3 regions of the Ruegeria sp. AO1 genome follow, and region 2 is predicted to be linked to each of the others. Evidence: riboswitches for the same ligand, from Rfam matches in the RefSeq annotation. Region 2 holds a riboswitch; each other region holds the start of a gene.
The links. A riboswitch is a leader RNA that binds a small molecule or an ion and turns the genes downstream of it on or off. The one in region 2 is predicted to bind cobalamin.
Positions count from the first base shown of each region.

Region 1: linked by a shared signal. The riboswitch ahead of ACR3FB_RS11055 (DUF1636 family protein) and the one ahead of ACR3FB_RS23130 (DUF1636 family protein) in region 2 are both predicted to bind cobalamin.
Region 3: linked by a shared signal. The riboswitch ahead of ACR3FB_RS02210 (hypothetical protein) and the one ahead of ACR3FB_RS23130 (DUF1636 family protein) in region 2 are both predicted to bind cobalamin.

Region 1 is NZ_JBQFJC010000001.1:2,225,750-2,233,655, reverse strand. Features, by position in the region: gene cobN (cobaltochelatase subunit CobN) at 1-853, opposite strand, end outside; gene cobW (cobalamin biosynthesis protein CobW) at 859-1,914, opposite strand; gene ACR3FB_RS11055 (DUF1636 family protein) at 1,911-2,291, opposite strand; cobalamin riboswitch at 2,375-2,578, opposite strand; gene ACR3FB_RS11050 (NAD(P)-dependent oxidoreductase) at 2,722-3,675, shown strand; tRNA gene ACR3FB_RS11045 (tRNA-Cys) at 3,715-3,788, opposite strand; gene ACR3FB_RS11040 (protein-L-isoaspartate O-methyltransferase family protein) at 4,010-4,663, shown strand; gene ACR3FB_RS11035 (TolC family outer membrane protein) at 4,758-6,176, shown strand; gene ACR3FB_RS11030 (hypothetical protein) at 6,263-7,018, shown strand; gene ACR3FB_RS11025 (cobyric acid synthase) at 7,023-7,906, opposite strand, start outside.
Region 2 is NZ_JBQFJC010000002.1:1,115,140-1,123,045, reverse strand. Features, by position in the region: gene ACR3FB_RS23160 (LacI family DNA-binding transcriptional regulator) at 1-418, shown strand, start outside; partial or broken gene ACR3FB_RS23155 (GH1 family beta-glucosidase) at 418-1,719, shown strand; gene ACR3FB_RS23150 (glucokinase) at 1,786-2,745, shown strand; gene ACR3FB_RS23145 (carbohydrate kinase family protein) at 2,774-3,700, shown strand; gene ACR3FB_RS23140 (D-lyxose/D-mannose family sugar isomerase) at 3,719-4,384, shown strand; gene ACR3FB_RS23135 (hypothetical protein) at 4,723-5,211, shown strand; cobalamin riboswitch at 5,246-5,450, shown strand; gene ACR3FB_RS23130 (DUF1636 family protein) at 5,557-5,904, shown strand; gene ACR3FB_RS23125 (ABC transporter ATP-binding protein) at 5,901-6,677, shown strand; gene ACR3FB_RS23120 (ABC transporter substrate-binding protein) at 6,690-7,640, shown strand; gene ACR3FB_RS23115 (FecCD family ABC transporter permease) at 7,642-7,906, shown strand, end outside.
Region 3 is NZ_JBQFJC010000001.1:444,612-452,517, forward strand. Features, by position in the region: gene ACR3FB_RS02200 (DNA polymerase III subunit gamma/tau) at 1-1,544, opposite strand, end outside; gene ACR3FB_RS02205 (protein-tyrosine phosphatase family protein) at 1,818-2,321, shown strand; gene ACR3FB_RS02210 (hypothetical protein) at 2,318-2,725, opposite strand; cobalamin riboswitch at 2,814-3,033, opposite strand; gene ACR3FB_RS02215 (alpha/beta hydrolase family protein) at 3,194-4,051, shown strand; gene rsgA (ribosome small subunit-dependent GTPase A) at 4,095-5,123, opposite strand; RNA gene ffs (signal recognition particle sRNA small type) at 5,281-5,379, opposite strand; gene ACR3FB_RS02230 (bifunctional 2',3'-cyclic-nucleotide 2'-phosphodiesterase/3'-nucleotidase) at 5,419-7,221, opposite strand; gene nudC (NAD(+) diphosphatase) at 7,452-7,906, shown strand, end outside.

The DNA of each region.
Region 1 (7,906 bases), on a different contig from region 2:
CGCCCGCCGCGTCCAAAGGAGACGTTCCCGATGCGCCTTTGCCCGAGAACGAGGTGGCGTTGATGATCGCCGAAGGCTTCAGAGCGACGATGTTTTCACGCAACCATTCAGCGGCAGCAGGTGCTTTGAGCGAGGGCGCGAAGAGACCCACAGCCTCGAACCCCCGATCCCGCAAGCTGCGGATCACGGCGGCGACAGGGGCCGTGTCCGCCGAGGTCAGGTAGGCGCGATAGAAGGTGACGACGATACGTTTTGCGTCGCCCGAAAAGGCTGTCTCAACCGGGATCACGCCGCGATCAGGACACCACGCGCCAGATTCGGGCAGGGTTTTAGCCCCCATAACAAGGCCGGCATAAAGCCCCGCCGCCAATGCCATCTGCGCCAAGGCGGCCTGTGCCGCGACTTCGCCGCCTGTGTCGCAGAGATGTGCCAGACGGCGCAGGGTCGAGACGGGCAGGGTGGAATAGTCATCCAGCCGCGGGTCCTCACGCCCGTCGGCGGGTAGGACGGCCAACGCGATGCCCTTGGCCTTCGCCAGCGACAGCACTTGCTGCAGCCCGTAAGCCCAGTAAGGCACGCCGCCAATCAGGCGGATCAGAATGCCCTTCGCACCCTCCAGCGTCTGCTCCACGTAGGTGTCGACGGACAGAGGATGTTTCAACGCCGTCAGGTTCGCCAACCGCATCGTGGGCATACGCCCATCCGGCCCGCCACCGCGATGCCAGCCCGCCGCGAAAGCGCCAAGGTCGCTGTCCGAGAAGGACAGCACCACCAAATCCGCCGGGCTCTGGCCCAGATCGGTTGGGATTTCCGTTTCTTCTAACCCGTGGCTTTCGCGGAAGACGACGTGCATGGGCCTTACTCGGCGGCCTCGGTCACACCCGCGAGGATATCGCGGATTTCCGCTTCTTTGATATCATCGTGCTCGGCGATCACCACCATGCGCGAGCGGCGTTCCTCACCGGGGCCCCATGGACGGTCGTATTGATGACGCACACGGGCACCCACGGCCTGCACCAGCAGGCGCATCGGCTTGCCTTGCACGGCGGCATAGCCTTTGACGCGCAGGATGTTCAGCTCATTGGCCAGACGTTCGATCTTGGCGACCAAATCGGCAGGATCGGACTGTTCCGGCAGATCAACGATGATGCTTTCGAAATCGTCATGCTCGTGATCGTGGTGACCGTCGTGATGCGAAGGACGAGCGTCCATGTCATCCTCGGCTGCGGCCTCAAGACCCAGAACGACGCGCACATCCACGGCGCCTTCGGCCACTTCGACAACGGGCAGCGGGCGAGGGGCCTCGGCGGCGATGATCTCTTTGGCTTTTGCCACGCCTTCGGGACCGGCCAGATCAGGCTTGGTCAGCAGGATGATATCGGCGCAGGAAATCTGATCCTCAAACACCTCGGATAAGGGCGTTTCATGGTCGATCGAGTCATCAGCCATGCGCTGAGCGTCCACCGCTTCGACATTCGGAGCAAAGCGACCAGCGGCGACGGCCTCGGCATCGGCCAGCGCGATCACGCCATCAACAGTGATTTTCGATCGGATATCGGGCCAGTCGAACGCCTTCAGCAGCGGCTTGGGCAGGGCGAGGCCCGAGGTTTCGATCAGGATGTGATCGGGGCGCGGCTCCAGCGCCATAAGGGCTTCGATGGTCGGGATGAAATCATCGGCCACAGTGCAGCAGATGCAGCCGTTCGCCAGTTCCATGATGTTTTCCACCGGACAATCCGGGATCGCGCAGGATTTCAGGATATCGCCATCGACGCCGACATCGCCGAACTCATTAACAACCACGGCCAGACGCTTGCCTTGCGGGTTCTGCATCAGGTGCTTAACGAGAGTTGTTTTGCCCGAGCCCAAGAAGCCAGTGATCACGGTGACGGGGAGTTTTTCCAAGTTGCTCATTTCAGGGCTCCAATCGGGGGAATACGGGCTGCGCAGTTTTTGCGGAAGTGTTCAGGGCGCTCACGCCATTTGACCAGACCATCTTCGGTCGCGAGGTACTTGGTGGCGCCGTCAACGATCACGTCGACATGGTCGGTTTCGTTCAAATGTTCATAGACAAAGGTCCAGCGATCCGGGCCGCCACGCAGCACGATGGAACAGCCCTCGTTGCAGTTGGACAAGCATTCCACGGCTTTGAGGGTAATCCCTTCCGGTAGGTCCGCCTGTTCAAGCGCTTTGTGCAACAGGGTGCCGGGGCGTTTCGCATCGTCTTCAGCGGGCAGCCCGCGACGACAGGTGGTGCAAACCAGTAATTCGACCGGAGCGGTCTCGGTCATGTCTCTCATCCCCCCAAATCCTCATCGTGGGGGACGGGGTTTCATGCGGGTCCCTTGACCCGACACCGGAACACCCCGTCCGGTTTCATCTTCGGGCGCTGGCAGGTCTCCCGGCTTGCGGATGTCAGAGGCGTACTCTGTCGGATGTCCCGCCTTCCCGGCTTTTCGCCAGTGGCTTGGGCATCCTCTCCGGTCACGGTCGCGGGGGCGGCTGCGCTTGGCGGAAAACCCGTTGACGCATTCCCTTTTCATCTGTTCGCACAGACACCAACACGAGGCTCATGCGGCACGCACCCGCAGCTTGTCAAGCGTGATGCAGCTCAGACCGCTGCGGCACGTTGAAAAGCGACCTGCCAGCGTCGCTAGGCGGCATGAACATGGCGCTGATGCATGGTCGCATGGCCTCAAATCGTAAACGGAGGCGAAATCCATGAAAGTAGGTTTTATCGGGCTTGGGAATGTGGGCGGTAAGCTGTCAGGGTCATTGCTGCGCAATGGAATCGACCTGACGGTTCATGACCTGAGCTCCGATCTGGTTGAGGGTTTTGTCGCGCAGGGGGCCAAAGCGGCTGAAAACCCGGCCCAGATGATGCGCGAATGCGATGCCGTGATCACCTGCCTGCCGTCGCCAGCGGCCTCGGACGCGGTGATGCAGGAGATGCTGCCCGAAGTTGGCCCCGGTAAAATCTGGATGGAGATGTCCACCACTGACGAGGCTGAGGTCAAGCGGCTGGGTGCCTTGGTTCTGGAGCGCGGAGGGGCCGCCGTCGATTGCCCTGTCTCGGGTGGCTGCCACCGTGCGGCGACGGGCAATATCTCTATCTTCGCTGGCTGCGACCGCGATACGTTCGAACGCATTCTGCCCTTCTTGACGACCATGGGTCGGCGGGTTCTGCACACCGGAGAGCTCGGCTCAGCCTCGGTCCTGAAGGTGCTGACCAACTATCTGGCCACAGCCAACCTGATCACTTGTGCTGAAGCGCTGGTCACCGCCAAGGCCGCCGGGATGGATTTGAACACCACCTACGAGGCCATCAAAATCTCGTCAGGGACCTCGTTTGTTCACGAAACCGAAAGCCAGGTGATCTTGAACGGCTCGCGCGATATTTCGTTTACTATGGATTTGGTGAAAAAGGATATCGGCCTGTTTCAGGACGTCGCCGACCGCGCCGGTGTTCCGCTGGAAATCAATCCGGTGATGATCAAGATCTTTGAGGATGGCATCGCCCGGTTTGGCGAGCGTGAGCTGTCGCCAAACATCATAAAACGTCTGGAAGAGGCCACAGGCCTGGACATCCGCGCACCGGGTTTTCCTACGGAAATGCTGGACGATGAGCCGGAAGAACCAGGTTACGAGGTTGTGCCTCAGGGGCGTTCCTCCTGAAAACTGAATTCCGGAGCCGGTATTTAAAGGAGGGGGATGTGGAGGCGAGTACCGGAATCGAACCGGTGTACACGGATTTGCAATCCGCTGCGTCACCACTCCGCCAACTCGCCTTTTCAAGTAAAATCAAATACTTGCCGTGGTGTGGTGGGCGTTTTAGCAGCTTTCATCGGGGGCGTCCAGAGGATTGCCGTCGATTTTGGGCCGCAAATCAATATTTGTGTGCGGCTGGTCTAAACGGATCGTGAACCAGGCTTGCGGCATCTGGGCCGTTGTCGAGTCAGGTCGAGTGTGGCACAAGCCAAATACCCAAGGGATTGAAAAGAGAGATCAGATGTCAGATTTCGCAGCCCGGCGCCGCACCATGGTTGATACGCAGGTACGACCCTCGGATGTGACCAAGTTTCCAATTATCGACGCGATGCTGTCCGTTCCGCGTGAAAGCTTTGTGCCAACTGCACAGCGCGAAGCGGCCTATGTCGAAGGGTTGATCGATCTGGGCAACAACCGCTGCATTCTTGAGCCGCGCACTCTAGCCAAGATGTTGGATGCGCTGAATATCTCCAATGACGAAATGGTCCTCGATATCGCGTCGGCCTACGGGTATTCGACCGCAATCGCCGCTCGAATGGCGCAGCTGGTGGTAGGCGTCGAATCCGACGAACATCTTGCCTCTGAGGCGCAAAGCGTGCTGACGGAAGAAAACGTCGATAATGCCGTCATCCATGTAGGTCCTCTTGGAGAAGGGGCTGCCGAGCATGGCCCTTATGACGTGATTATGATACAAGGCGGTGTCGAACAGGTGCCCGACACGGTACTGGACCAATTGAAGGATCAGGGCCGGATCGCCTGTCTGTTTGTGGATGGGCGACTGGGTACGGTTCGCATAGGTCGCAAGGCCGGTGGTGTGGTCAGTTGGCGGGATGCCTTCAACGCCAGTGCGCTGGTTTTGGACGGTTTTTCCCAAGAGTGTGCATTTTCGCTATAGTCCGCTGACTGTTGTTTCCACCACCTTGATTAGTTGAACATAAAGACGCAAACTGCCGGAGAGGCAGCGTAATTTCGATTTGAGAGGATTTGGTATGCGTGGAAAGACAGCGGGAAAGCTGGTCAAAGCGCTTGCAGTGACTGCGGCCATTGCCCTGAGTACTGTTCCCGGACGGGCCGTCTGGGCTGACAACCTGACAGATGCGTTCATCGGAGCGTATAACACCAGCGGTCTGCTGGAACAGAACCGAGCCCTGTTGCGGGCGGCGGATGAAGACGTGGCAATTGCGCTTTCCGCGCTGCGCCCGATCATCAACTGGACGGTACAGGTCAGTCAGGATTACACGAGAACCCGGACCAGCGGTGTCAGAACCAGTACCGACCCGTCGCGATTCTTCTCGGGTCTGACGCTCAGCCAGCTTTTGTATGATGGCGGGGCATCGGTGCTGGGCAAGCAGTCCGCACAAGAAACGGTTCTGTCGACGCGCCAGTCGCTGATTGATATCGAACAGCAAGTTCTTTTCCGGGCCGCAACCGCGTATCTGAGCGTTCTCCTTCAAGAGGAAACAGTTCAGATTCGGCAAAACAACGTCGATCTGTCGAGCGAGGAACTTCGGGCCTCGAACGACCGCTTCGAAGTGGGTGAAGTCACGCGGACTGACGTGGCTCTTTCTGAGGCGCAGCTGGCCAGTTCGCGCGCGGATCTTGCGGATGCCAGAGGGGATCTCAGCACCGCTCAGGCCGAGTATGTTAATGCGGTCGGCAAACTGCCGGGGCGTACGGCTGGGCAGCCGGGGCTTCCGAACCTCCCACGCTCGCAATCCGAGGCAATCAGCCTCGCGCAACGCAATCACCCGGCGATTCTATCGGCTCAGCACCAGGTGCGGGCGCTGGATTTGATCGTGCAGCAGCAACGTGCCAACCTTGGGCCCAATGTCAGCCTGAACGCGGATGCGGGTGTGACGCAGCGGTATGACAATGATGACTACATCAACGACGCCACGGTTTCGCTGAACTTCAATCAGCCGATCTATGCAGGCGGTCGTCTTGCAGCCAACGTACGTCGCGCGATGGCAACCCGGGATTCGTCGCGGGCCAATCTGCTGAACGTGCAGAAGAACATCACTCAGGGTGTGACAGATGCCTTTGTCCGGTTCCAAACGGCAACGGCCAGCCTGACGGCCTCAACCGAGCGGGTTCGCGCCTCGCAGGTGGCCTTTGACGGGATTCGCGAAGAAGCAACGCTGGGCGCGCGAACCACGCTGGACGTGCTGACCGCTCAGCAGGATCTTCTGGACGCGCAATTGGCCGAGGTCGCCTCGCGCACCGAACGGTCCTTGGCGGCATACCAGCTGCTGCAGGCGCAAGGTCTTCTAACGGCTGAACGTCTGGGGCTTGCGGTGCAGATTTATGACCCGACGCTGTATTACAACCTGGTCAAAAAGGCTCCGGCGCAGGTCAGCAAGCAAAGCAAGGATCTAGATCGCGTTCTCAAAGCGTTGCGGCGGGACTGATCTATACTACTGGTTGTGACGCCCGACGTGTTTGGCTACACTTGGTCTCAAGAATAGAGCGGTAGAGAACAATGTCGGATAGCGTCATGACCTCAGGTATCGAGGATGTACTGTCGTCGGTAAAACGACTGGTGAGCGAAGACGGTCGCAAAGTGTCGGATGACGATACTGCGACCGCTCCACGCAAGCCGGGCAGATTGGTCTTGACGGACGCGCTGCGCGTTGGTGACGCGCCAAAATCCGAACCCCTGAAACTGGAACCTAAATACAGTCCCGAGGATTCGGCCAAGCCGATGCTCCTGCGGGCCTGCGATATTGTTCAGCCGGGCGAAGCAGCCAATCACGATGGTGCTGAGGAGGTCGGCGACGAGACCACGTCGAAAAACCTATCTGGCAGCCTGAGTGCCAAGATTGAAGCCCTTGAGGCCGCCATCGCGCGAACTGAGGACCAATGGGAGCCGGACGGAGACAGCGACGACGCGTATTCCGGCACGCCCTCGAAAGCGCTGCATTGGATACCTGCGCCCACCTTTGAAGAAGAGGACGCCGAGGGTGTGGATGTGCCCTCAGGCGAGGCGGATGCCGCGACAGAAGAACCGGCGACATTCGTTCGGCATGGGGATACTCCTAAAGCAGACCCAGTGGAAGACGACGCGTCTGAGGAAACGATCGAGGACGAGATCGGGTTGTCTGCGTCCGAGGAAGAAGCTCTGCGTGAGATGATCGCCGAAGTTGTCCGGTCCGAACTTCAGGGCGCGTTGGGGGAACGCATCACCCGCAATGTCCGCAAGATGGTCCGGCGCGAGATTCACCGCGCGCTGACCGCTAAAGAGCTGGAATAATCACTCAGGCCCGTTGCGGCGTCTGAGCAAGCTCCAGCAGCAGATCCAGATCCATATGCTGTTCAAGATGGTCTGCCAGATCATCCAGCGCCTGTTCTACACCGTCTTCGTATGCGGTCTCGGAGGTGACACCCAAACGCGATAGGTATTGCGCGCGGAAGGCATCGGATGAGAAAATCCCGTGCAGATAGCTGCCCAGAATGCGCCCATTGGCACTGGCTGCTCCTTCAGGGCGTCCTTGCACCTCAAGCCAGGCACGGGCGCAATCGGGCCCTTCGGTGCGGCCCATGTGAATCTCGTAGCCGCTGACGGGTTCGCGATTTGGCAAGGCGCAGGCCTCGGTCAGAGTCACCTGTTTCTTGCCCGCCATGACCGTGTCAACGTCCAGCAGCCCGAGGCCCTCAACCGTGCCGGGGCGGCCATCCACGCCTTCGGGGTCTGAGATCGTTTTCCCCAGCATCTGATACCCGCCGCAAAGGCCCAGCACGTGACCACCACGGCGTACATGCGCGTATAGGTCGATATCCCAGCCCTGCTTCCGGAAATAGGTCAGATCACCGATGGTCGATTTGCTGCCGGGCAACAGCACCAGATCGGCATCACCGGGCAGAGGACGGCCTGCGGGAATGATCTCGACACTGACGTCGGGCTCAGCCGACAGAGGGTCCAGATCGTCGAAATTGGCCATGCGCTCCAGCTGAGGCACCACAACCTTGCAGGCCCCACCCGTATGAGAGCGGATATCCATCATATCCTCGGCGGGCAGCTTCCAGGCATCGTGGAACCATGGCACAACACCCAGGCAAGGCCAGCCGGTCCGTGAGGCGATATCATCGCGTCCTTCATCAAACAGAGATACATCGCCTTTGAAGCGGTTGACGGCAAAGC
Region 2 (7,906 bases):
GAAGCAGGCCGGCTTGACGCCTGATGCCGCCTTAATGCGCAGCGCCGAAATGACCGAGGTCTATGGCCATCGGGAAACCCATCAGATGCTGCAGATCGAGGAACCTCCGACTGCGATTCTGGCCTCGTCGATGATCACAGCCATAGGCGTGCGCCGCGCGCTAGAAGAAGCCGGGCTGCAGATGGGGCGAGATATTTCGGTCATCGCCCATGACGATGATCTTTCTTATCTGAAAAATGGTCAGGATGTGCCGATCTTCACTGCAACCCGATCCTCGGTTCGGGACGCTGGCGAAATGGCCGCCGAGATGCTGATCCAGCGGATCAAATCTCCGGCTGCGCCAGTGCAAATGAGGTTGCTTGAGGCCGAGCTGGTCGTCGGGCGGTCAACCGGGCCTGCGCCTACTGGGGTTCGATGATGAAATACACACGCAAAGACTTCCCCGACGATTTTCTATTCGGCGTCGCTACATCCGCCTACCAGATTGAAGGCCATGCACAGGGCGGTGCGGGTCGGACGCATTGGGACAGTTTCGCGGCCACGCCCGGCAATGTCGTTGGCGGGGAAAATGGCGCACTCGCCTGCGATCACCTGAATCGGTTCGAGGAAGATTTTGATCTGGTTCAGGATGCAGGGTTTGATTGCTACCGCTTTTCAACCAGTTGGGCGCGCGTGCTGCCCGAAGGTCGTGGGTCGATCAACCAAGCTGGGCTCGACTATTACGACCGCCTGGCGGACGCGCTGCTTGAACGTGGCATCCGCCCTTGTGCCACGCTCTACCACTGGGAGCTACCTTCGGCGCTGGCCGATCTGGGGGGCTGGTGCAATCGGGATATCGCCGGGTGGTTCGCCGATTTCACCCAAGTGATCATGGGCCGGATCGGAGACCGCATGTATTCGGTCGCGCCGATCAACGAGCCGTGGTGCGTCAGTTGGCTCAGCCATTTCGAAGGCCACCACGCGCCGGGTTTGCGTGATATTCGCGCGGCTGCACGTGCGATGCATCATGTTCTTCTGGCCCATGGCAGCGCCATTCAGACAATGCGCAGCCTCGGCATGTCCAATCTGGGCGCTGTCTTCAACCTTGAATGGGCTGAACCTGCGGATGACAGCGCCGCCGCACAGCAAGCGGCCGCACTCTATGACGGGATCTATAACCGGTTCTTTTTGGGCGGCGTGTTCAAAAAAGCCTACCCCGACAACGTGCTGGAGGGACTGGAGCCTCATTTGCCCGAGGGTTGGCAAGATGATTTCGAAACAATCGGGGCACCGGTCGATTGGTGCGGCTTGAACTACTACACCCGCAAGCTGATCACCTCGGCAGACAGTGCATGGCCAAGCCTGACCGAAGTACCCGGCCCTCTGCCCAAGACCCAGATGGGTTGGGAGATCGACCCCGACGCCCTGACCCGTTTCCTGAAAAGAACCGCAGAAGACTATACCAGTGATCTTCCGATCTATGTTACAGAGAACGGCATGGCGAGCGCCGAGCGCCAGCAGGATGATGAGCGCATCGCCTATCTGGACGATCACTTGACGGCGGTGCAACAGGCTTTGGCTGCGGATGTGCCCGTTAAGGGGTATTTCATCTGGTCTTTGCTGGATAACTACGAATGGGCTTATGGCTATGAAAAACGGTTTGGATTGGTAGACGTGGATTTTGAAACGCTGGACCGCAGACCCAAAGCCTCCTTCGCTGCCGTAAAGGCCGCACTTTCCGAGGGCGCCGCCGACCGGCAGGCCTATCGCCAGCCGTCCGGGTCTTTGCGTCCACATTGGACATTGGTGGCCGATATCGGCGGTACGAATACGCGTCTGGGCGTTGTCTCTGATGGTAGGCTGACGGCATTGCACAAGCACCCAACGGGGACCCTGCCTGATCTGCTAAATGCGTTGCATGATATTCGGGATGAGATCGGCACCGCGCCACAAGCCGTTGTCGCGGCTGGGGCCGGACCGGTGCGAGACGGGCGCATCCAACTGACGAACGCGAATTTGGACCTGTCCGAGGACGCTCTGGCCAATGCGACAGGGGCCGCTAACACCTATGTGATCAATGACTTCACCGCAGCAGCGTGGTCTGTGGCCGAAGTGACAGAGGCTGACGTATCCGTGCTGCAAGGCTCTGCCACTCCGCCGATGGGCACGCGATTGGTCGTGGGGCCTGGAACCGGTTTGGGCGTCGGTGCGCTGCTCTACTCCGAAGGGCATTTCCACACCGTGTCAGGCGAAGGCGGCCATGTTGGCCTGTCTCCGCGCACGCGGGATGAAGTCGATATCTTCGACGCCGCGCGCCATCTGGCACCCGAATGCTTTTTCGACAACAGCCTCGTACTTGAGGCTGAGATGTTCCTCAGCGGAACTGGCTTGCCAATCTTGTATCAGGCCGCAGGCATGGCGGCCGGACAGGCTCAACCTCCGGTTCGCACCGCCCGGGATATCCTGCAGGACGCACGCGACGGCAAAGACCCGATCGCCGGTCGCACTGCAGAATTGTTCATCAGCCATCTGGGTGCGTTGATGGGTGACATGGCCGTCACCGTGATGCCTGCCGGTGGCGTCTTCCTTGTTGGTGGCGTCGCCGAGAAAAACCGCTGGATGTTTGGCGAAACCTTCTGCGACGCGTTCAATGCAGGCGGGCGTTTCAGCGAGTTGCGGCAGTCGATGAACCTTTATATCTCGGAACAGGCCGAATTTGGCATTGTTGGCGCTAACAACTTCTGTAAAAATGCGCTTCAGCGATAACTGAGCGTATTTTGGAAGAGGGTGTGGGATGATCCTGTGTTGTGGAGAAGCCCTGATCGACATGATTGCTGAGCCGACCCTGTCCGGGCAGGACGGTTTCGTTCCCCATTCCGGTGGCGCTATATTCAATACCTCTATCGCTTTGGGCAGGTTGGGCGCGCCCGTTGGGCTGCTGACTGGCCTGTCCTCGGACATGTTCGGGCATCAATTGGCCGATGACCTGCGGGCCAGCCATGTAGACACGACACATGTGATTGCCTCGGACAGGCCGACCACGCTGGCGTTTGTTCAACTGAAGGACGGCCACGCGACTTACACGTTTGTCGATGAAAACACTGCGGGTCGGATGCTGCGTGCAGAGGATATGCCGCGCCAACTTCCCGCGGTTTCAGCGCTGTATTTTGGTGGCATCAGCCTTGCCTGTGAGCCTTGCGCGGATGCCTATGCCGCGATGCTGGCGCAACATGGCGCGAACTGTGCTGTGATGTTGGACCCCAATATCCGACCCGGTTTCATACAGGATCAGACCCGCTACCGCACGCGGTTGAACCAGATGATCGAACAGGCCGATATCGTCAAAGTCTCGGATGAGGATCTGGACTGGATCATCCCCGGCCCGGAAAACCACGATCAGAAAGTCCCTTTGCTGCTTCAAGCAGGCCCCTCCGCGGTCATCGTCACCCGTGGGAGTGAGGGCGCCTCGGGCTACCTGGCCAACGGTGCTGTGGTCTCAGTCCCTGTCAAAAGGGTGCAAGTTGTGGATACGGTTGGTGCGGGGGACACGTTTAACGCCGGGGTTCTGGCCTCGCTGGAACGGGCTGGCCTGCTGACAAAGCCGGGCTTAAAAGCACTGTCCGCGGATGCGCTACGCGACGCCTTGACCTTGGGCGCAGAGGTGGCTGCTGTGACCGTCTCACGCGCCGGAGCCAACCCGCCCTGGTCGCATGAAATATAGCCCTACGAAGAGTCCGAGATGAAACGATCCGAAATCAACCGTATCAAGACCGAAGCCCAGGCATTCATCAGTTCATTTGGTGCCGTTCTGCCACCTTTCGCAGATTGGACACCTGACCAGATGCGCAGCGCCCAGGCGGACAGTATTCGTGCCCATGGGCTAGGTTGGGATATCACCGATTACGGTCAAGGCAAGTTTGATGAGCTTGGGTTGTTTCTGTTCACCCTGCGCAACGGTAACGTCAGCGATCTGAGCCGGGGACGCGGTATGCTCTATGCCGAAAAACTGCTGATCTCTCGCGACAAACAGCTATCGCCGATGCATCGCCATATCGTCAAAGCCGAGGACATCATCAACCGTGGGGGCGGCGATCTAGTTATGGAAATCTATGCGTCGGACCCCGATGGCGGTATCGACCGCGACAACGCGGTCACCGTTCCCAGCGATGCCTGCCCTGTATCCATACAGCCCGGAGAGCATCTTCGCCTGAAGCCAGGCCAGAGCGTGACCTTGATGCCCGGCATCTGGCACGCCTTTTGGGCGGAAGGTGCGGATTGTTTGATTGGCGAAGTCTCAACCGTGAATGACGACCGGACGGACAACGTATTTGAAGACCCGATCCCCCGCTTTGCAACAATCGAAGAAGACACAGCCCCGGATTTCCTGTTGGTTGCCGATTACTGACTTCATTTGGAATTTCACGCTTGCCTTTTCTGACTATTTTTGTCAATTAACAGCCGGCCCAGTCAGATTCCGTTGGAAACATCGCCCGGTCCCATTTTTGCGACCGAAAGATAACCTGACATGCGAAAATCCCTCGCCGACCTGTTGGCCATGGACGCCGTTGCCAGCCGCTATGGCTGCGCATTGAGACCAAAACTGAGGCAGGCGATCGAGGCTGATCTCACTTTTCCAGCTCGCGCCGCATCACCGCGCCCTTAAACGCCGGTTGATCCCAACACACTTCCGTTAAACGTCCACCCATTGGTTGCGAAAGCCCTCGACCCCAAAAGGGAACGCGCATGAAACACTCGGCATCCGACCACACATTGCCATTCGCCGATTTTGACGGTTTCGAACGCGGTTTGCTGCCTGTCATTCGGCACTTCATCCTTAGCTTCACCGAGCCGGAAACGCAGGCTTGGCAACATGCTTTCACGGTTGCAACCGAACGCTGGGGGCGCGATCAGGGGCTGGTTCTGGCGCAGATGGTCTTCAAAGTCATCAAGGCCACGTTATACATCCGGCCTAGGGGACTAGCCTTCAACGACCCGCTTTGTGTTGAGACGCGGCACGAGCTGACATGTGACGAACGCGCCCTGTTGCGGATGCTGCATCACATGCGCCGCGACGAAACTCCGGCGGCACGCGATGCCTTGAACGAATTGACCGGAGGCTACCCGGACGCGCACCTGATACAGGCCGGTTTGACCCTAGCCAGCCAGTTCCCAACAAATGGCGCCGGACCGGGCCAACCCGCCCGCAGGCCGACCTTACGCGTGGTCGCTTAGCGCGATTCCTGCGCTTGACAATAGGAGCGTGAGCAGACTAGCTGCTTTCGATGGTTCCCGACGGCCTGTGCCTTAGGGATGAAAATGGGAATACGGTGCGGCCCAAAGGCCAATGCCGTGACTGCCCCCGCAACTGTAAGCGGAGAGCGACGCCACAAAACCACTGGCCCCTAAGGTCGGGAAGGTTGGCCGAGCAATGACCCGCAAGTCAGGAGACCTGCCATCACAGATTAACCAACCCGGGGCGGGGTGTCCCGGAAGGAGGCTCGATGGCACATCTGCGTGCTGATGCAACTCATGGCTTTTGCCTTCAATCGGCTTTTGTTCAAGTCGGCGACGCGTGCCATGGCTGATCATTTCGTCCTGATATGCGGCACCTGCAAAGGGCCGATCCCTCCGCACGAGGCGAAGGAAGCGCTGGACGGCCAGCTGCCCGAGGGGTTCTCGACACGTCTGATCGACTGTATGGCCGGGTGCGACCGCCCGATGACAGTCGGGCTGCAGGCCAAGGGCAAGGCACAATACCTGTTCGGCGACATTCAATCCCCTGCCGATCTGAGCGCATTGGCCGAGTTCGCCCATCAGTTTCGGGACAGCAAGGATGGTTGGACCAGCGCCTCGACCCGTCCTTTGGCGCTCTACACCAAAACCCTGTCGCGCATGCCCTGCCTGCCACCGGAGGGCACGGCATGAGCTTTCTGGTCGCTGAAAATCTGGAATACTACGCCCTGAACGGCGATGTTCTGCTGCGCGACACCTCGTTTACGCTTGAGGAAGGCGCGATATTGGCCGTTGCCGGCCCGAACGGGGCGGGCAAAACGACGCTGCTCAACCTCTTGTGCGGCGTCGAAAGGCTGGCTCTGGGGGATGTGCGCATTCAGGGCCAAAGCCTGCGGAAACTGTCGTCGCTGGAAAGGGCCAGACGGATTGCCGTTGTCGGCCAGCAGGAAACCCCCGATGGGCGGCTGCAACTGCGGGACTATGTGGCGTTGGGACAGATCCCGATCAGGGCCGACAAATCCGCCGAGGATCATCAGGCGGACCTGCAGCGCGTTCTCGACACCACCGAACTGTCTCATCTGGCGGACAAACAGATGGCAAAACTGTCGGGCGGAGAGCGCCAACGCGCCCATATCGCACGGGCTTTGGCGCAGAACCCCTCGCTGCTGTTTTTGGACGAACCGACCAACCATCTGGACCCGGATGCCAAGGGGCACATGCTGTCTCTGGTCGCCGAGTTGGGCGTGACGGTTGTGATGATCGTCCACGATCTGGTCATGATCCCCGAATTCGCCAGCCACGTCGCCCTGATGAAGAACGCACAGCTAACGGCCTTCGGCCCGGTCTCCGAGGTTCTGACGCCGGACCGCGTGCGCGAGACATTTGGTGTTGACTATTTGTGTTTCCAGCACGAAGGACGCGTGATCCCCGCGCTGGACATCCGAAAACGAAAGCTTTCATCTTAACAGGAGAGATTGATGAAACTGAAACTCTTGTCCGCTGCGGTCCTAAGCGCGCTGGCGGGCGGCGCTGCCGCGCAAGAGATCACCGTCGACAATTGCGGTGAACCTCTGGTGTTCGACAGCAAGCCCGAGCGGATCGTGGTTCATGACATGAACATGACCGACATGGCCTTTGCGCTGGGTCTTCAAGACAGCATCGTTGGCCTGACCGGCATCACCGGCTGGTACAAAACTAGCCCAGATTTCGACGCGCAGCGCGGTGACATTCCCGAGCTCGCTCCGAAATACCCGACGGTCGAGAACCTCGTTGCGGTCGAACCCGACATGTTCTTCGCCGGTTGGTACTACGGCATGAAACCCGGCGGTGACGTCACCCCCGACACGCTGGAGCCCTTTGGCATCAAGACCATGGTGCTGACTGAAAGCTGCATTCACCTGACCACAGACCGTCCCGAAGCCAGCATGGACCTGCTGTTTGATGACGTTCTGCGTCTCGGCACGGTCATGCATGTCGAACACAAGGCGAACGCGCTGGTCTCGGGCTGGAAAGACCAACTGGCCGCGATCGAGGCCAAAACCGCCGATCTGGAAAAACCCCGCGTCTTCCTGCTGGACGGCCCGGCCGATGCGCCCTTTACCGCAGGCAAATATGCCATTCCCGACGCGATGATCGCAGCGGCTGGCGGCGTCAACGTTACCCATGACATGGACACTAGCTGGGGCCGCACCTCGTGGGAGGCTGTCGCCGCCTCGAACCCCGAATTCCTTGTCCTGCTGGACTATCAAACCGGCAACGGCGCGGCGGATACCTTCAAGTTCCTGCAGGAACACCCGGTGATGTCGCAGACCGATGCAGTCAAGAACGAGCGCTGGATCGGCCTGCGTTACGAAGAGCTGACACCGGGACCGGCAAACATCGAAGCGATCGAGAAGATGGCAACGGCAATGCACCGGGGTAACAGCTAAGATGACGAAAACGGGCCGGGCGGTCCTGTTAGGGGCGGTCATTCTGACCGCCCTTTTGCTGCTTTCGACGATCTACGGAACTACCCCGATCCCCTTGGCCGAGGTTTTCACCGCGATTGGGCTGGGTACTGGCGTATCTGAGGGCGACATGTCCCCTCTGCACCGGATCGTCTTTGACCTGCGCCTGCCCCGCGCGTTGTTTGCGGCAGTGATTGGGGCCGGGCTGGGTGTTGTCGGGGTCGTTTTACAAACGACAACGCGCAATG
Region 3 (7,906 bases), on a different contig from region 2:
TCCGATACAATGGACACCGCCCATCTGTTGCCAGTCCAACGTTGCAAGGCCGATCCCAGCCGTGGTGCAAGATCAGTCGGGGCTTGCGCTGAAGGGGTGAACTCGATCCGTCCCGGCTGGTAAGAGACCAGCCGCACGCCGTTTTCGACCTCGACCAGAAGTTTGACGTCTCGGTTGTTCCGGATCAGCTCGACCACATGTTCGAAACTCGGGTATCGCGCCAATGCGGTCTGCGTGTCTTGCGCCAAAGCGGCGACTGGTGCGCCGCCGGACCCGCGTGGCGCAGGGTCGTAGCTTGTAGCGGCGCGGGCTTCAACCGGGGCCGCTCCGTTGCTTTGGATTGGCGTCCCGCCGCCTGGGCCGCCGTTGGGGGGCGGAGGCGTATCCTGCAGCCGTTTGATCAGCTCTTCCGGGCTGGGTAAGTCGGCCACGTGAGTCAGGCGGATCACAGCCATTTCGGCAGCCATCATGGCGTTGGGGGCGGCTGAAACTTCCTCAAGCGCTTTCAACAGCATCTGCCACATCCGAGTCAGTACCCGCATGGGAAGGGCCTCAGCCATCTGCTGGCCCCGGGCGCGTTCATCCGGGGAAACAGTAGGGTCTTCGGCTGCGTCCGGAGTGATCTTCACGACCGAAACCCAATGAGTGATTTCGGCCAGATCACGCAGCACGGCTAGTGGATCAGCCCCTTCGGCATATTGGCCACCAAGCTCGGTCAGCGCCCCTGCCGCATCGCCCCGCAGGACCATGTCCATGAGGTCCAGAACCCGGCCACGATCCGCCAGGCCTAGCATCGCGCGTACCTGATCTGCCGTCGTCTCTCCGGCCCCGTGCGAGATCGCCTGATCGAGCAATGAGGTCGCGTCGCGAGCAGATCCCTCGGCAGCACGGGTGATCAGCGCCAAGGCGTCTTCGGCAATCTCAGCACTCTCCGCCGAGGCGATCTTGCGCAGCAGGCCGATCATATCCTCGGGTTCGATCCGGCGCAGGTCGAAGCGCTGGCAGCGCGACAGAACCGTGACGGGAACCTTGCGAATTTCGGTTGTGGCGAAGATGAACTTCACATGCGCCGGCGGCTCCTCGAGCGTCTTGAGCAGCGCGTTGAAGGCGCTGGTCGACAGCATGTGGACTTCATCGATGATGTAGATCTTGTAGCGGGCCGAGGCAGCGCGGTAGCGGACACTGTCGATGATCTCGCGAATATCATTGACGCCGGTGCGGCTGGCGGCGTCCATCTCCATCACGTCGACATGGCGACCTTCCATGATGGCAACGCAGTGTTCACATTGGCCGCAAGGTTCGGTCGTGGGGCCGCCATTTCCGTCCGGTCCGATACAGTTCATGCCTTTCGCAATGATCCGCGCGGTCGTGGTTTTGCCGGTTCCACGAATGCCCGTCATGACAAAGGCTTGCGCGATGCGGTCCGCCTCGAACGCGTTTTTCAGCGTGCGGACCATCGCATCTTGACCCACCAGATCGGCAAAGGTTTCCGGGCGATATTTGCGGGCGAGAACCTGATAGGCGGGGCTGTCTGAGTCGGTCATGTCTGCTCTGGCGGATTCGGGACGTCACCGCAGCGTAGAGGCCTGCGCCGCCCGCGTCCACATGAGTTGAAGAACGATTTTGTTTTGGAAACCGGCGCGTCAGGGGTACACTCTGCGGATTGTGACTCAAGCCTAGAGCGTTTCGGGTTTAACTTGAGACACGAATACCCTGCCACGCCTGCGGCGTTCTCGGGACATTCGTGTCGCAGGGTGATTCAGATAAAACCCGAAACGCATTAAAGTCAGGATCAACGCTTCCGGGGGGATGCTGTCATGACGAATTTGGTCATTCATGCTTTGCAAGTGGGCGGGGGCACACTTGCCCTGACGTCGATGCCGGGAAAGGGCGGCGACTATGCAGGCGACCTTGAAACGATCGGAGATTGGAAGCCGGGCCTCGTGTTGTCGATGACAACCGAGGCCGAGCTGGTCCAGTTCGGAGCCCGCGATTTTGGCCGCGACGTTCAGGGTCGCGCCAGCCGCTGGGTGCACTTGCCGATTCAGGATTTCGGCGTGCCACCGTCAGAGGTTGATGCGCAATGGCCCGATGTCAGTGCCGCGGCGCGTCAGGCTTTGTCTGGCGGAGGGCGCGTGCTTGTCCATTGTCAGGGCGGATGCGGTCGCTCTGGCATGGTTGTGCTGAGATTGATGATCGAATGCGGTGAGGCTCCAATCCAAGCGCTGGACCGGTTGCGCAAGCTGCGCCCCTGCGCAGTCGAAACCGATGCGCAGAAGCACTGGGCCATCTTGCCCGCCCGAGTTTTGGCGGATTCTTAAGCCGACAGTTGCAGTTCCGCCGGGGCCGGTTTGCGCGGCGCAATCACTGATGCCTCGAGCATGGCGCAGGGCAGGGATGTCATCGCTGCGCTAGGCAGGCTGCTCGTTTCGGTTCCGAACATAAGGTCGGCGTAGCGATGGAGGGTCTCGCTGTCGGCATTAGGGTCCGCTCCGCAATAGACCCGCACCCGAGACTGGCTGGCCCGAAACCGGGCGTGGCAGCCGTCCGTGCAATGGGTCAGGTCGCTGCTGCCTTCGATTGCGAAATCCGATGTGGTCGCCGGACCGGCTTGGTCCAGTGCGTCAACCATCGAACGCGCCAGCCGTGCCAATGCAGGGCAAGTCTTGCCGGTATGTTGGCAGATGGTTGCTGAGAACCTATGTGTCTTCGTCTTCCAGATCATCCTGCGCCCTCCGCGCGGTGGACTGGTGCTGGGATCAGGTGGGGCAGATAGGGTCTGTCACGGCCTGCCCGGACACCCCGCCCGAGTTTGGGTTATGTTGACGATGGCAGGTCTCCTGACTTGCGGGTCACTGCTCTGCCGACCTTCCCGGCCTTTCGGCCAGTGGCTTTTCGACATCGCTCACCGCTTACAGTTGCGGGGGCAGTCGCGGACTTGGTTTGACCCGATCAAGCCGGGGAAAACCGCACCGTGTTCCCTTTTCATCCCGACGTCTTGTGAAAGCCGAGAACCATCGAACCATCGCTAGCGTTCATAACCATTCTGAGTCAAGTTGAACTTTCTGCGTTGCGGAAAGCCGAGCCGCGAAGTGGACGCGTGGTCAAGCGGGATCGCAGTTGACTTGCATGGGCTGTCTGGGGTCAAGTTGCAATATGAACTCATCAGTTCAGTTTTCCGCCGAGGATACCCATGTTGGATTCAAACCATACAGTGCTGATCGAAGATGTTCAGATCCCGGTGGGGGATGGCGCCCTGTCCGGGCGGATCTACCGGCCCGTGGCGCAGCCCGAAACCGTAGTGGTGGTCAACAGCGCGACGGGAGTTCTGCGTGACTACTACAAGCATTTCGCACAGTGGTTGGCGTCGGATCGGGATATCGCCTGTCTGATCTATGACTACCGGGAATTCGGTCATTCGAAATCGGGGCCACAGCGTCGGTCGAAGATCTCGATGGCGGATTGGGCGTTGCAGGACATGCCCGCCGCGCGGGCCGAGATGCGCCGACGGTTCCCGCTGTCGCAGCAATGGTCTGTTGGTCATTCGCTTGGAGGGATGCTGGGGCCAGTGCAGCCGGATATCGACAAGATTGATCGCATGATCTGCGTCTGTTCTGGCCTTGTGAAGTTGGGCGATCATCCTTGGCCGTACCGCGCTCTGGCCGGGTTGTTCTGGTATGGGCATGTGCCTCTGGTCGTGAGCGGCCTGGGGTATTTGCCGGGCAAGGCACTTGGGTTTGGAACAGACCTACCGCCTAAGGTCTATTGGCAATGGCGCAAATGGTGCACCGCGCCGCAAAGCTATCTGCCCGAGATCGGAGACACACTGCCGCAAGCTACGTGGCAGGATGCTGACGTTCCCGTCGACCTTTTTGCCTTCACAGATGATGAGATGGTCCCAGAAGCTGCCGTTTGGCGGTTGGCCGAGCTTTATGGTCCAAAAGCACGCCGTCACCTGTTGTCACCGGAAGAGTTTGGTGTTCGGGAGATCGGCCATATCGGTGTGTTTGCCCGCCGAAATGCGGTGCTCTGGCCACGATTGATCGCTTGATGGGGGGCGCCGGCGGACCGACGCCCCTTTTTCAGCCCGTGTTTCAATTGCCGCGCCGCGCGGATTTTCCGTGCATCGCAGATCGGACCATCTTGCCGAAAGCCTTGTCGCGTGCCCGCGCCTCGGCCACGGTCTCAGAGTTGCGCTGATCCTCGCGCCTCAGCTTGCGCCAGCGTTCCAACCGATCTGCATCCAGTGTGCCTGCTTCAATCGCCGCCTGCACAGCGCAACCGGGCTCGGCCTCATGCTGGCAATCCGAGAACCGGCAGGTTTGGGCCAGCTCCAGAATGTCCGAGAACACTTCGTCCACCCCGTCCTGCGCGTCGAGCAGGCGCAGGGCGCGCATGCCGGGGGTGTCGACCAGCCAACCGCCATTTTGCATCGGATGTAAGGCGCGAGACGTCGTGGTGTGGCGGCCTCGCGCATCATCCTCGCGGATTGCCGCAGTTGCCTGATCCTGACCGGTCATTCCGTTGGCGAGCGTTGTTTTGCCAACCCCGGATGACCCGACCAAAGCCGCTGTCTGACTCGCCGGACACCATGCCAGAACCTGCTGCAGGTCTAACGCGTCATGCGCGTTGACCGTCAGGACTGTCAAAAACGGTGCCAGCGCTTCGGCCTGCTTGGCATAGGCTGCGGGGTCCGAGTAGCTATCTGCTTTGGTCACAACCACGACAGGATAGCAGCCCGCCTGATGCGCCAGCGCCAGATACCGTTCGAGCCGGGGCACATTAAAATCCGCGTTGCACGAGCTGACGATGAACAGCACGTCAACATTGGCTGCGATCAACTGCGCCTCGGCCCCGGTTCCGGCAGCACGGCGTTGCAAGAGGCTGCGCCGATCAAGCAGATGCTGAACCCGATTTTCGTCATCGGCCAGCACCCAATCTCCAACAGCAAAATCGCCGGTAGAGTGACCAGGGGCAAACAGAGATGTTTCACCGGTCTCGTTCATCCCGACCAGACGGTCCCGGTGAACGGCGGTGATACGAAAAGGCATGAATTGTGCGTGCGCCGCGTGCTGTGCGGCGAAGTAAGAGGACCATCCCAGGTCTGAAAGAGTAAAAGACATTGGTTTGCCTGTGTTCAGATATAGCAATCCCATCGGATGGCAGGCGCGCATCCGTTGGTGATGTGTTCAGGCAATCGGAGAGTTGGGTTTAGAACCGATCTGCCCGAAGGGTATTTGCTACAATCATAAAGCCCTCCTGCGGCTAATGGTTCCCATAAAGTGAGAGGTTGGACATCGACCCAAGCGGGGCTCGTTGTGGCTGCTTCCTTCCGGACCTGACCAGGTTGGCGAGGCGCTCGCCCGCGCCAACCTCTCACGGCTTGATATAGGGAAGCGATGTGAAAATGACAACCCGTCACAAGGTCAGTCGTATCCTTTCAAAGCCCTCGGTGTCAGGCCCCAGCAATTCGGGGGAGTATCTGCTTAGCTCGGGCAAATACTTCAACGCTCCGCTGCCGGTTCTTAGGATCGTGCGAATACCATAAAGCGGGGCTAAGGAGAATGGGTAAGGCGCCTGATCCAGAGGGTCCGCGGGCAGGCGATCTGACAGGTAGTCCCGCAGTATCTCTTTGATATCCCTGGACGGCAGAGGAATGGCCCGGGCTTTTGTGACGAAAGGGAAATGCCCACCACCGCTGGCGCGATAGTTGTTGAGGGCGACCACAAAGCTCTGGTCGTCGCGGACTATTTGCCCGCCAAAGCACAGGTCGCGGACGCGCTGGGCGGTTGGATCGGTCAAGGCGCCGTTGCTATCGAACCGCGCCGGGCTGGACAGGTCGATCTGATAGGTTACGCCAAACACGACGTCAAAGTTATGCCCCGCCCGGTGGGAATCGGTTAGCTCGGCTTCGGCGTCTGGGTGGATCTGGTTGAAAACACCCGCCGACATCTCAAGCCAATCCCGCAGTTGCGCGCCGGTGATTTCGACGGCCCGCAATTCGTTGGGAAAGACATGCAGGTCAGCGACGTGACGCTGGCAAATCTTACCTACAGACACGTCCGTATAGTTCCTCGGTCCGGCACGTCCGCCGAATTTGTAAGGAGATACCGCAGACAGAAGCGGCAGTTCGGCGAACGCGGTGCCGTGTAGAAACGGGCGCAAACCCGCCGCTTGTGCCGCCGCGACCAGGGCTAGCCCCCGATCCGGCGCGCAGAAGCTGAAATAGCTGTGCAGGCTCTGCGCGGTATGACTGACAGGTTCGGCCATCATTACGCGCGTGGCCAGATGTGCGGGCTTGAGCATCTCGCACAGGTCCTTGTCTTCGACCTCATCGGCTGTGGCGACCAAGCTGCAGTGGCGATCCGTGATCTGCCAGCGCCCCTCGGGTACCTTGGTCAGGTGCAGGTCTATGACCCCCAGATAAGACCCAGCGGACCCGGCCATAACCACAGGTGCGCCGTGGACCAGGGCATTTTCGGCATCAACGCCGTCAAGCCCGAGATGCCCCGCGCCGGGCAGTGTCAGATGCGTATGACCGGCAATAATCGCGTCAATGCCCTCAATCGCGGCAAGGGGGATGACGGCATTCTCAAGCCCCAGCTGAGCTGCCGATTGCTCCAACCCCGAATGCGCCAGCGCGATGACCAGATCACAGCCCTGCGCGCGCAACGCCTCAGCCGTTCGTCGGGCGGCGGTCAGGATATCCTGGGCAATGACCTTGTCTTGCAGATGATGCGCCTCCCACATCGTGGTTTGAGGCGGAAGCACGGACAGGACGCCGATTCGGATTGGCACTTCCTGCGCAATGGACCGTGTCAGGACAACACTGCGCAGCCAGGGCTGTCGATTGTCCACATGGGTCAGATTGCTGCAAATCACGGGGCAAGGGGCTTGGCCTATGAAGCGCTCCAGAACATCCAGCCCGAACCCAAAATCATGGTTGCCCAAGCCGATCGCGTCATATTCCAGCGCCTTGAAAGCCTGCATCATCGGGTGCGGGACATCGTTTTCCACCGCCCAGTCCCCAATCGGCGTTCCTTGCAGCGCGTCGCCATTGTCGAACAAAAGAGTCAAACCGACCTCGACCTGTTGACGGGCGTTTCGGATCGCCGACGCCGTACGAGTCAGCCCGATGGTCGGGTCCGTTTTATCAGCATAATAGTCGAACCCGGTCAGGGTCATATGCAGATCTGTGGTTGCCAGAATGCGGATATGCATTCCTGCGTCCTGCGCGTCTTTCCTGCGCGGGGAAATTGCGGTCACGTTCGGTTGTCTACTTTTGCGCTATGAGAGTTAAGAAAATTTACCAAGAGGACAAATAAGTGAAAAATCCGAGGCGGTCATGCGGTGTTTCGGTGGCACCTGTCGATATGCCGCAGTAGTGAATTGACATTGCAACACATTCGCGGACATGGCAGCCCTAGGCGTAAAAGGCCGAGGGGACCCCAATGAAAAACGCAGAGAACGTGACATTCGGCAGCTCAGGCCTTGATCGTGCGGCCCATCTTCGGGGGGATGCAGACAAGCTGACCGAAGCGGCCCAAGATCCAAACGCTCGTTGCATGCTGCTGTGGCGTGGCAAAGTGCTGGTACAGGGCGAGGCTCTGGATCGGTTGGGGCTGGTCAATATGGCGCATCCTCTGGTCGCGAATGGCCCAGGTGGAGTGGTTGAGACTCCGATCTTGCTTGGCTGTTCCGATGACGGGGCGGCGGTGTTTGCTGCCGATATCTCCGAATGGCAGGCCGAGGGGCTGGATCTGTCGAGCTTGGGCAATTTCATCGACCCATCCGAGCAACAGCATCCCGATCTGCCTGAGGGCCATGTGTTTGCCGAGCTGCGTCGGATCATGACGCGCCTGTCTGCTCGCGATGCCGAGATTGCGGCGACAGCCAAGGCGGTGAT